DNA from 3 places in the Shewanella sp. P1-14-1 genome. Region 1 is predicted to be linked to each of the others. Evidence: predicted binding sites of a transcription regulator. Region 1 holds the regulator's gene; each other region holds the start of a gene.
The links. The regulator sigma-54, encoded in region 1, starts transcription at its own class of promoters, with help from an activator protein. The targets are predictions, from matches to a motif close to GTTGGCACGNNNNTNGNNT.

Region 1 (4,253 bases):
CAATCTGCCAGATGAACTTATTGACTAGGGGTTGTCTGCCTAAGAATTCTTGTACTGGTTGATCAAGACCCGTTAATGGTCTTAACTCAGGCTCCCAATGTGGGTTTGGCAAAAAGCGGACATCAAACATAAAGTCGGCTTCAGTAGGCATACCGTGCTTGAATCCAAATGATTCAAAGTGAATGACTAATTCTTTATCAACACTGCCCATAAGAATTTGTCGGACTTGATCGCTCAAATCGTAAATATTCAGCTGAGATGTGTCGATGTAGTGATCAACCATTTTGGCAATTGGTTCGAGCAATCGACCTTCAAGTTGAATCGCTTCTTGTAATGAGATTTGATTTTTTGACAGCGGGTGTAATCGACGTGTTTCACTGTATCGTTTTAGCAGTACTTGATCATTGGCATTTAAAAATAAACTAATGATCGTGGTATCGTCGGACAACAAAGCGATTTGCTGCTCTAATACTTTGCCTTGCTCTTCGATATTACGCACATCAACACTGATGGCGACAAGTTCGTTATTTCCTTTTAGCTGCTCTAGTAGGCTGCCAATCAGTGGGAGAGGCAGGTTATCAACACAGTAATAACCTAAATCCTCTAACACTCTTAAAGCAACTGATTTACCTGAGCCCGATCGTCCTGATACGATGACAAGTTTCATGCAGTAATAACCTGATACAGTTCTGTAGCGTCATGACTCTTTCGAAGTCTTTTAAGGATGAGTTTATCGCTTAATTTCTCAGCCATACTTGATAACGTGCTTAAGTGTTGCTGACATTGCTCAGAAGGAACCAATAAGGCAAATAAAATGTCTACTGGCTTCTTATCAATAGCATCAAAGTCGATAGCTTCTTCACATTTGATCAAAATAGCGATCGGCGATTCAATGTCGTCTAAACGCCCATGTGGAATCGCAATGCCATTGCCGATACCTGTGCTACCCATTTTTTCACGTGCTATTAAACTTTCGAAAATAGCTTGTGAAGATAGAGTAGGGTACTGGTCAGCCATTAAATTGCTGATAAGTTCCAGTACCTTTTTCTTACTGCCCGGAGTGGCACAGGTAGTGCACGCCGGCTGCAGGATGGTGCGAAGTTCCATCGTTAGTGTTTAATTAACTTCTCTTTGTGTTTAATTACCTGACGGTCTAATTTGTCTATCAGGGCGTCAATTGCGACATACATATCTGCGTTTTGAGATACGGCAAAAACTTCACCTCCTTTGAGGTGCAATTTAGCTTCGGCAATCTGTTGTAACTTTTGTACATTGAGCACAACGTGAACATTATTGATCTGTTCGAAGTGACGTTCAAGCTTTGAAAACTTAGTTTGCACATACTCACGTAAAGATTGAGTAATTTCGATATGGTGTCCAGTCAGGTTAATTTGCATAGATCATCCTCCAATAACAAAGGCTTATAAGCTTTTGCGTTGGTTTGAGGGAGGGATGAGCATTGCTTCACGATATTTGGCGATCGTACGCCGAGCAACATTGATCCCTTGTTCAGCCAGTAGCGTCGCCATTTTACTATCGCTAAGTGGCTTTTTCTGGTTTTCTGCAGCGACCAGCTTTTTGATAAAGGCTCTGATTGCTGTAGATGAACACTCTCCGCCATCATCGGTACTTACGTGGCTAGAGAAGAAGTATTTTAGTTCAAAAAGGCCGCGAGGGGTGTGCATATATTTTTGAGTTGTAACCCGTGAGATGGTCGATTCATGCATCTCTACCGCTTCGGCAATATCATTTAATACCATAGGCTTCATGGCTTCTTCGCCGAACTCAAAGAAACCTTGCTGGAATTGAACAATACAATTTGCCACTTTTAACAGGGTTTCATTGCGGCTTTCAATACTTTTAATAAACCATTTGGCTTCTTGTAAGTGACCGCGAATGAATTGGCTGTCAGCTTGATTGGCTGAGCCTTTTGCCATGGCGGCATATTGCTGATTTACGCCTATTTTAGGCATATTATCTGGGTTTAATTCTACGACCCAACGGCCATTCTTTTTAAACACTGTGACATCTGGGATGACGTACTCATCTTTGATTGGAGTAATTTGTAACCCTGGGCGAGGGTTCAGTGTTTGGATAAATTGAATCGCTTCGCGTAAATCATCTTCTTTAAGCTTGGTTTTACGCATTAGTAATCTGAAATCACGACCTGCTATTAAATCTAGGTGTTCAGATATCAGTAATTTTACATTTTCTATGCAAGGGATTTCGCTTGGGTATTGTCCCAATTGAATCATCAAACATTCGCTTAAATTTCTTGCAGCGACGCCCACTGGATCAAAATGTTGTACACGCTTTAATACGGCTTCAACCTCATCAAGTTCAATATCCTCAAGACCGAGTGCATCGAGAATATCTTCTGTTGATTGGGTTAAGTAACCTCTATCATCAATTGCGTCGATGATGGCTGTCGCAATGGCGAGGTCATTTTCAGAAAATGGGGTTAAGTTTTTTTGCCATTCTAAATGTTCGTATAAACCTTCAGTCGTTTCACCTTGAAATGGCATATCGTCATCACGGCTTACAGCGCCAGAACCTGAGTTAGGAGAGGCGGTGTAGACTTCATCCCAAGTGGTATCCATTGGTAAGTCTTCAGGCATGGACTCTTTCGTAAGTGACTCTGTTGTATCGACTGATGAGGTGTCTTTTTCTACGCTGACTTGGCTGTTATCGCTAAAATCGGTGTCAGTTTGCTGAGCATTGTCTTTGACTGGTTCTTTTGTTTTGGCAAACTCATCCTCAAGCTCAAGAAGAGGATTTGAGTCAAGTGCTTGCTGAATTTCTTGCTGTAGCTCCAAAGAGGAAAGTTGCAATAAGCGAATGGCTTGTTGCAACTGCGGGGTCATTGTCAGGTGTTGACCCATTTTAAGTTGGAGTGAGGCTTTCATTTACCGCTTATCCCTAATTGAATTTCATCATCGCGACTACAATGTTATGGGTCTAGCACCTTTGTAAGTGTTAGCTAGACTTTAACCGAACTTGGGTTCTACTTTGCCAAAAATTAGCGTTAAGTTTTGAGTCTAGTGTATAACGCTAAAAAGTGGGACTGGTTGGCCGCGAAAATGCCATGCTTGTACACTAAAGAATGCTAACTATAGCTTGAATTGCTCACCTAAGTATACTGACCTGACTTGCTGATTGTCTAAGATCTCAGCAGGCGTACCTTCAGCAATTAAATCTCCGTGGCTGACAATATACGCACGTTCACATACATCAAGTGTTTCACGGACATTATGGTCGGTAATCAATACTCCAAGACCACGATTTTTTAGTTGTTGAATAATTTTCTTAATATCTATCACAGAGATAGGATCAACACCCGCAAATGGTTCATCTAATAAAATAAACTTAGGATTGGCGGCTAAAGCGCGTGCTATTTCTACACGTCGACGTTCACCACCTGATAGAGCCATACCTTGGCTGTCACGAATATGGGTAATATTGAACTCTTCTAATAAGTGCTCTAATTCTTCGATTCGTTGCTCACTCGATAAGGTTTTGCGGGTTTGCAGCACTGCCATGATGTTATCGTGCACAGTGAGTTTTCTAAAAATGCTGGCTTCTTGAGGTAAGTAACCAATACCTTTACGAGCACGTAAATGCATTGGGTCTGCAGTCAAGTCGTCAGAATCAATCAAAATACGACCTTTATCGCTTTTGACTAAGCCTACAACCATATAAAAGGTTGTGGTTTTACCTGCACCATTTGGTCCTAAAAGACCAACAATCTGACCCGTTTTAACGGTTAGGCTAACGTTTTTGACAACTTGGCGGCTTTTATAGCTTTTTGCTAAGTTCTCAGCTGTTAAGGTAATTTGTGTCATTATTGCTTTTGCTCTGCCGCAGGGGTCGTTATGTCTGCATTGGTTGAGTTTTGAATATCAGATTCTTGAGGGGTGACTGATTCAAGGAGGGCATCAGTGTTAGTTTCAACAGCATTTGCCTCAGGAGTCACTGTTTGATTCTCAGTTACATTGCTAGGTACATTGTCAGTCGTATCAGCATCTGGGTTATCAAGCGAATCATTATTTTCTAACGGCGCTTCGTCTGAGTTATCAAGTTCTTCGTTTTCTTTATTCAAGTCAGGGTAATTTTCTGGCTGAAAAATTGTGATAACTCTGTCTTTTCCTTCACCTGTGCTTTCAGCGATCAGTTGCTGTTTATCAATATTATAGCTAATGAGATTACCTGTAACCTGACTGCCTGCCTGGTCAAGTTTTGCATTGCCTTTTAAG
Region 2 (4,253 bases), on a different contig from region 1:
TCGATACGATTATTGTTTGTTCGATTACCGGTTTGGCTATTATTGTATCGGGAGCATGGACTTCGGGTGAAACAGGCGCTGCGTTAACATCTTTTGCGTTTTCACATGCACTGCCTATGGGTAATTATATTGTTGCCGTTGCATTAGCTGTATTTGCTTTTACGACCATCCTAGGTTGGAGCTTTTACAGTGAAAAATGCATGCAGTATTTATTTGGTGATAAAGTCGTTAAGCCATTTAGATTAATTTGGACCTTAGTGGTACCGATTGGTGCTGTGAGTTCGCTTGAGTTTATTTGGTTACTTGCAGATACATTAAATGCCATGATGGCTATTCCAAACTTGATTGCATTAGCATTGTTAAGCCCTGTGGTATTTGCACTAACCCGTGAATACTTTGCTAAACAAAAGCAGTTAAATGCGCAAGGATAAAAAATGGATTAGGCATATACTGGGATGTGTATGCCAACAAAAAGGGATTTTATGAAGATAGATAACATTATAAGCGTATATACAATCTGTTTGCTGAGTGTCGTGCTTGCTGGTTGTAATGGCGTTAAATTTCGCACCAATGCAGAAGAGTATGTAGTCGCTAAGGTTGAGGCTTCAACCGTTGATTTGTATTCACCAAGTGAACTTTATAGTCACGAAAACGACCCATTAGGTGAAGTTTTTACTTCTTTTTGCAGTGTGTCGGCAGATCATTTGCGTTACCCGATTCCAAGTCTTAGCGCATTGAAAAACGATTTAAGAGGTCAAACGGCTGATAGGGGCGGCAATGCACTGGTTATCACTGAATGTGGTGAGCAGAAGTATCCGACTTGCACAGTATATCTGGAGTGCGCAGGCTTAGCGTATTACCTTAAGTCGTGGGATTAATTTGGCAAGCTGAGTAAGGTTAAATGAAGTTTAAAAATCATCTTCTAAGTCGTCACCTAAACTTTTACGTAATTCTGCTTGTTCAAGATAGTCATCTAAGCGTCGTTTAACTTGACGTTTTCGTTCAATAATTTCAGCTGAACGTTTATTTCTTGGTGATACCATTGCGTCGATTTCTGTATCGTTAGGAATGCTTTCAGTAATATTAGCCATTATTCTACCCTCTATTTCATGCTTATTTGTGGTGTCCCTGTGTGACAAATAAGCTGTAAATATCAAAGGTAGCCTTTAGCCGTGCTTTGATATCATGGGTATTGAGCGCTGAAGCTTGCGATATTCTTGTAAAACAACCACGAAGAATATGCATTCAAATTGCACCCAAAGGTTTACTTACTCCTATAAATTCAATGTAGCAGTTATTTATTTTTTTGCTTAACGCAGTTATCAAAAAGTTTCTTTGACACACAAAAACGCCACTCATTAGAGTGGCGTTTGAGGTGTAACAATTGGCACGATGCCGACCTAAGCTAGTTCGCATTGGTGCCAGATTGAATGACTATGGCTTATAAACCAAAGCTGTACGAGTAGCCTAGTACAATTTTTGCGTCGTCATCATCTAAATCTGTATCAGATGCAGTAAATGAAACAGTACCGTAATCAGTATCAGAGCTTAACGATACATTGTATTCTGAGTAGCTATCAGTACCATACCAGCTAGTAATGATATCGCCATCTGAATAACCGTAATGCACGCCTAAAGACAGTGATTCAGTTAGTGGGAATGTGAGGTTAGCTTGTGCATACATCATGTCTTTTGAATCAAGTGGATCAGAAGCAATATCATCGCCGCCATTGACAGTGTGTGAATAAGAAACATCTAACCATTTCCAAGCTAAACCAACAGTGACTTCACCAAAATCAACACTACCAGGAGAATCTGGGTAGGCATAGTAAAGGTAGTTAATATCGTAGCTTAAATCTTCAGTGATATTACCGCCGTAACCTGCGTAAATATCTAACTCGTAACTTGTGCCATCACCAAAATCAACGTTTGAAGCCCAACCACCGACATAAAAGCCTGAATCAGCGGCATAATCAATACCACCCTGTACAGCTGCACCGTTATCAGTTTGGCTTACACCACGCCATAGGTAGTTTGACGTCGCGCCGATATTACCGGTGACTTCTGCTAATGCAGAACCAGATAATAATAAGCCTGTAGATAGCGCAATAGCTTTATATAAGGTTTTTTTCATTTTCATTCCCTCAAAGTTTTTATTATTCATTTCACCTGTTGCTTGATTATCGGGCAGCAAGGTTCAATGTTGATTTCATCTGTATGAGTTATTGCTAATGATGTGCCATGTTTATAAATGCTTTACTATTAAGGGTTTATGTTCTCTCGCACTATGATGTAGCAAAAATGTTGCATGGTATTGAGGCAGGGGTGCACTTTTTTTGTGCAGTTTTGAGGCGAATTTATAATAGAAAGGTGATCAATAGACATAAAAAAACCTCCGAAGTGGAGGTTTTATTTTCAAGCAGTTAATCTTAGTTAACGCTATCTTTTAATGTTTTACCCGCTTTGAACTTTGGTACAGTCGCTTCAGCAATTTGAATTTCTTTGCCAGTCTGTGGGTTGCGGCCAGTACGAGCTGCGCGTACAGAGGTTTCAAAAGAACCAAAACCTACGATAGAAATTTTGTCACCATTTTTCATGGCTTCAGTAACAGCTTCTTCAAAAGACTTTAGTGCGCGGCCAGCTTCTGCTTTAGTTAACTCAGCATTTTCTGCAATTTTTGCAATTAATTCACTTTTGTTCATGTTGATATTCTCTGCTTTCCATAGATGTGTTTATTTAAAACTAGATTAACATGCCATAAGCCATGGGGCTTTGAAAGCATTTTATCTGATAAATGTGTAGCAATAGGGCATTTTGGTGACATTTACGACGTAAATGACCCCTTTGCCCAGCTTTTGGGGCGAAAATGACGAGTGCCACAGTAAAATTAATCTTCTAATAGTTGATACAGCAGCTGCTTAACCAGTTTAGGCTCAAAAGGTTTATCGCAAAGTGCATTCACTCCTGCACTTGATACATTACTAAGATGTGTATCATTGGCTTCAGATGAGACCATTAATATTGGGATATGGGATTGCTGACTTTCGTTGCGAATATATTGGGTCAGTGCTAGACCGTCGACACTCGGCATGTTGTAGTCTGTGATGACTAGGTCAAACATCTGTTGCTGCATGAGTTCTATTGCTTGCGCCCCATCTTCAGCTTCGCTAATGATTCTAATGCCTAAGTTGCCAATGGTTCGCTTAATGACATTACGTGCCATTCGGCTATCATCGACCACCAATGTACGAATATCTTGTACATCAAAATGACTTAAATCCAGTTCATCGTTGCTGATTAAATCGATGGTTGAATTGAGCGCAGTCGCTAGGTGATCGGCATCGAATGGTTTCGGTAGAATGGCGACGACCCCTGATTGCCTGAACACTTCAAGTTGTTCGCGTCGACACTCACTAGAAACCAGCATAAATTGAATGTCATTAAATTGAGTGCTTTGCTTGATGAAACTGAGCAAGTCGGTCGCTTCGCCATCTGAAAAGTGTAAAGCGCTGATGACTAAATCTGGAGTGTGTCTTGAGATAATGTCTTTTGCATCAGTGATACTTGATGCAGTTTGAATGCTATTTACACCTTCTTGTTGTAGGCGTGCGGTGATAATTTTACGCTGAGTATCTGAAGGCTCTAGCAATAAAATTGATAGTTCACTGGGGGATAGGTGGCCCATAAATGACTTCTTCTTATTTATTATAAATGCGTCTTATGGGCACATTTTACCTTAAGCTTCTACGTGAATATAGCTATTCTTGCACAAGACATTAACAATCAGGTTTCAAATACTGCGTGGTTTTTTGGCTAAACGCGACCCAATATTGGTACCCCAAAATGAGCACAGCGCTCAGTGCAATAGCCGGTACAGGTATACTCACTCCGTTGAATTCGACTTTTACATCTTCAGGGGTGATTTGATAGGCAATAATAGCTGTTGTGGATAAAGCTAACATCGCCAATGTTTGGATTGCGAGGTATATTTTTAACACTAAACTGGCCCAGTGAGTGCGTTTAACGAGTCCAAATAGTACTGGTATTACGCCAATCGTAAACAGATCGATTCCTTGAATGGCGTATGAACGTAGCAAAGCCAGAATAGACAATAAGACGTAAAATGCCATCAATATGATAAGTCTGCGAGGGAGCGGATTGTTAACGGTACTGAATTTATTCATGAGGTATTGTTATTGATAGTAAAGCAATGAGTTCGTTGTGGTGTAGAATAACGCGAGTTGAGATATTTT
Region 3 (4,253 bases), on a different contig from region 1:
GCCGTTATCCATAACGGTTGTTTTACTGTCGTCGAGAAAGTGAATTCTTAATCATCATCCTGATGAACAAATTATCTCTCTCGTGCATTTACTGCTTGGGTATATTTTAAGAGATGTACGAATAAATAAATATGCACAAAACAGCAGATTAACAAAAAAACAACACTACAAATCTCAAACAAACATAATAAAGTAAAAATTATCAGTAACTTAAAAAAAACACTTGGTGTAAGTCTATTTTAAAAGCGATTATTCTTACATCCCTTGTGAGATATCTCTTACAAACCAGGTAGACAAATGCACTTTTGAAGCAGTTAAGCTGTTCACATATTTAACAAATGAATATCTCATATAATAAAAAGCGCAACCCTAACATGTAAGGTTGCGCCAGTTTTACGCTTTGTTAGCCATCCTGCTAAGTTGTGCTCCCTGCTCCATCCTTGCGAATCGTCTTGCTCCTTGCTCCCTTATTCCTTTTTTACTCAATATCCTTGTATATGCCTTTTAAGCCATACTTGAGTTCTCAATCCTTTGAACAGTCAATCCTTTTGACCGAATCTAACTCCTAAAATTACCTTCCTGGTATTTGCTTCCTGCTACCCATATCTTCCTGACTTGGGGTCATCCATGTTTCAGTTAATCCTTAACTGAGCTTTTACCCACTCCTTGAGCGTGTCCTACTTTCATCCTGAAAACCATTACATGTATTCGTAACAATAACTCTCATCCTGAGTGTTAATCGCCAAATACTTTCTAAGCACTACTATTACTGTTCACTGACTTTTTAAAAAGTTACTTCCTGTAACGATTTGTTTGGTCATTCAATTAATTGCTTAGTGACTTTATTGTATTGAAATCATGTAATAGAAAAATGGAAAAAAGTGGATGAAACAAAATATTCACAATAGCCAACGTCAAACCAAAACAACTAAACTATTGTTTTAAAATAATATAAAAATTAAATAAAAGAAATTAACTCGATTAAAGAATATTAAAACCTACAGTAAGGTGAGAGATCTCTTACATTCCTGATTAACACTTAACCTGAGTTTTTCTTGAGGCCGAGTTTATTTTTTAACATTTGTGCAAACATGACCCAGTCAGCAAGCAAACTATAAAAGGGGTACTCAAAGGTGGCAGGTTTATTCTTTTCAAAGAAGAAGTGACCAACCCAAGCAAAGCCATAACCAATTACGGGCAATGTCCATAAAAGCCACCATTGTTGTGATAACAACACTATAATCAACATGACTACAATAATTCCGCTACCGATATAGTGAAGTCGTCTGCATGTTACATCTTGATGTTGAGATAAATAAAAAGGATAAAAAGAATTAAAGTCTTGGTATTTTTTCGTGCTCATTTTCCATCCTACCTAGCGGTTAAATCAATACGCTCACTATATAAACTGCGAACCGAGTTATTTACTCGAATATATCAATACTTCACCATCTACAGTGCCGATCGTCAGTTGAGAAAGGTGCTGAAAACCCTCACGGATAAATAACTCACCGTGTTTAGGATTATTAATAAACACGCCGATACCATCGAGTTCAGGTTGGTCATCACACCAACTTAACACAGCGTGAATTAATTTAGCGCCATTCCCTTTACCCTGTTCAATGGGCGATAAAGCTATAAACTGCAGAATGCCATATTGATTACTTGGTAGGCTTTCTAAAATACTATTCTCTTTGTTGATTAAGGCTTGCGTGGAGCTCCAACCGGTTCCCAGCACCATTTTCAAACGCCAATGCCAATAGCGGCTTTCACCTAATGGCACTTGATGAGTAATCACGCAGGCAACACCAATCAACCTTTCACCATTAAACCAGCCAATTAAAGGCTGCTCTTGCTGCCATAATTCAGTTAATTCTTCCCTGATAGCGGCACGTAATTTTTGCTCGTAACTGGCTTTATTAGCCGTGGACAAAGCTTCAATGAAAAACGGATCATCATGATAGGCGTTGTATATTATCGACGCTGCCACCCGTAAATCTTCTGCTGTCAGGTACACTGCAAGATATTCCGCCATAGTAGTCTGTTCCATAATTTCAGTCTCATTGAAGTTCAGTGAATAGTTACAAGTTAACAAGTTTGAAACATATTGCAATTTTAATCCGCTCGCCTAGGCTTAATGCAGATAAGTCCATTCACTTCTTAATAAGGTCGTCATCATGGATACCACCTCAATAACGTTAAACCACCTATTTGAACAACTCGGACTGGATGCATCACCGACTGGAATTGAGCACTTTATTACTACGCATAACATTCCTAACGAAATACCAATTACCCAAGCTAGCTTTTGGAATGAAGCACAAAAAGCATTTATTACAGAGGCCTTAACGCAAGACGCCCAGTGGTCAGAACTCGTCGACCAACTGGACGTATTATTAAGGCAATAACAGTAACTACAGTCTAGATTTTTTGGTAAGCCGTATCGCCCCAACCAACTAATTTATTATCACTGATCACCACAGGAGTACATTCATCCTTAGTGGTTTTACCATCACCTTTGCTCCACTGAGTACGATAAAAGAATACATGGACTTCTTTTTTCGGACTGTCTGCGTCAGCTTGAGTAACATAAGCCTCACTGAAATCAGCAGTACCCATTAGAGTCGTTACTTGATCTCGCGCCATACCAATCGTCAACTTAGATAAATTAGTACGATTAGTTTGTTGTTGTTTTTCCCAATAAGAACTGCTGCGATTACCTTCGTGATCACCCACATTCAACACACAACCACTCAATGAAAGACTGCTTACAGCCATTAACAATGCTAAACCCAATTTTGCTTTCATGATATTTCCTTATTATTAAAATGATTCTCACGTAATTTCTACTCAAACTGTTTTTGAGATACGTTATAATGTTGTCCATTATGATTAAGCTAAAAACATGCCAAAAGTTATGTTATTGATTTTATTATATTTTTAAAATAAAATTTGATTAAATCATCATTTTCACCAATCAACATTGAGGATTTTCACTAATTATGAGTCCAATCGAACAAGTCCTCGCAGCGGCCAAAACCATTGCAATGAATGGCCACACTCCGACGATGGCATTAGTAAAAGGAAAACTGGGTGGTAAAGTGCCAATGCCTTTGTTAATCCAAGGCTTGCAGCAGTTTAAAGCTATCCCAAAAGATCAGTGGCAAACCTTGCCAGATTTAGGCGATGCGTTAGAGTCGACCAAACAAACAGCCAATACTGAGCGACAACAACTTGAGCAACTATTTCAAACGCAAATCCAACAAATGAAAGCTGACTTTGACAAAAAAATTGAATTACTAGAACAGCGTATAACCCAATTAGAAAATCAATCATAAGGCTGTTATTAGTTTAAATTAGATTGACCACAAGACTTTTTAACGACACCCAAACACTTTACACATTAACGGAACTCCCATGTTTGTCACTGAGCTCAGATTTGAATGTTTTGCGGATACCACCATCACCGCGGCAGAAAAAGCCATCAACCATTATCTCGAATCATTACGAGCAAACGGTCAAATATTGGGAAGAGAATTTGCAGTCGCCTTTAACGAAGGTGAGTTTAAAGTGCGATTGTTGATGCCAGAAAAAACCAGCTTAGCAACTCGTCACAATAGTCCTTGGACTAAACAAGCCTTACAACAATTAACAGACGCAAAACTGTTAGCCCCGCGCGAGAAATATATAGGTCAAGATATTAACTCTGAAGTCAGCAATACGGAGCAACCTAGCTGGCAAGTGTTATATACCAGCTATGTGCATATGTGTTCACCTATCCGATCTGGCGATAACTTGCTCCCCATTCCACTGTATCAGCTGCCTGCAACCTTTAACGGCGATCATAAACGCGTCATTCGCTGGCAGACAGAATGGCAAGCCTGTGATGAATTACAAATGGCAGCGGCCACTCAGGCTGAATTTGCAGCATTAGAAGAAATTACCAGTCATCAAAGTGATTTATTTAGACGGGGCTGGGATATAAGGGGCAGAGTTGAGTATTTAACTAAAATCCCAACTTATTATTATTTATACCGTGTCGGTGGCGAAAACCTTGCTAGTGAAAAAAACCGAGCTTGTCCACGTTGCGGCTCAAAAGCGTGGCGTTTAGATGAGCCATTATTAGACATGTTCCACTTTAGGTGCGAGCCATGTCGAATCGTATCGAATATCTCATGGGATCATCAGTAATATTATCTTCTCGTCAATAGATACTAATACAACGAGTTAGCTGATAACGCATTATCGGTTCA

Region 2: the regulator sigma-54 is predicted to act here: its motif matches at 2,226-2,244, upstream of AN944_RS01060 (TorF family putative porin).
Region 3: the regulator sigma-54 is predicted to act here: its motif matches at 2,895-2,913, upstream of AN944_RS03005 (DUF3192 domain-containing protein).

The regions. Positions count from the first base shown of each region.
Region 1 is NZ_LKTL01000005.1:68,050-72,302, reverse strand. Features, by position in the region: gene rapZ (RNase adapter RapZ) at 1-667, opposite strand, end outside; gene ptsN (PTS IIA-like nitrogen regulatory protein PtsN) at 664-1,107, opposite strand; gene hpf (ribosome hibernation promoting factor) at 1,110-1,397, opposite strand; gene AN944_RS04890 (RNA polymerase factor sigma-54) at 1,422-2,906, opposite strand; gene lptB (LPS export ABC transporter ATP-binding protein) at 3,111-3,842, opposite strand; partial or broken gene lptA (lipopolysaccharide transport periplasmic protein LptA) at 4,037-4,253, opposite strand, start outside.
Region 2 is NZ_LKTL01000001.1:273,869-278,121, reverse strand. Features, by position in the region: gene AN944_RS01075 (sodium:alanine symporter family protein) at 1-431, shown strand, start outside; gene AN944_RS01070 (hypothetical protein) at 483-878, shown strand; gene AN944_RS01065 (hypothetical protein) at 909-1,091, opposite strand; gene AN944_RS01060 (TorF family putative porin) at 1,442-2,134, opposite strand; gene AN944_RS01055 (HU family DNA-binding protein) at 2,430-2,702, opposite strand; gene AN944_RS01050 (response regulator) at 2,888-3,685, opposite strand; gene AN944_RS01045 (hypothetical protein) at 3,777-4,184, opposite strand.
Region 3 is NZ_LKTL01000003.1:169,233-173,485, forward strand. Features, by position in the region: gene AN944_RS02990 (DUF962 domain-containing protein) at 1,040-1,363, opposite strand; gene AN944_RS02995 (GNAT family N-acetyltransferase) at 1,421-2,050, opposite strand; gene AN944_RS03000 (DUF2789 domain-containing protein) at 2,178-2,408, shown strand; gene AN944_RS03005 (DUF3192 domain-containing protein) at 2,422-2,808, opposite strand; gene AN944_RS03010 (hypothetical protein) at 3,003-3,338, shown strand; gene AN944_RS03015 (Zn-ribbon-containing protein) at 3,418-4,191, shown strand.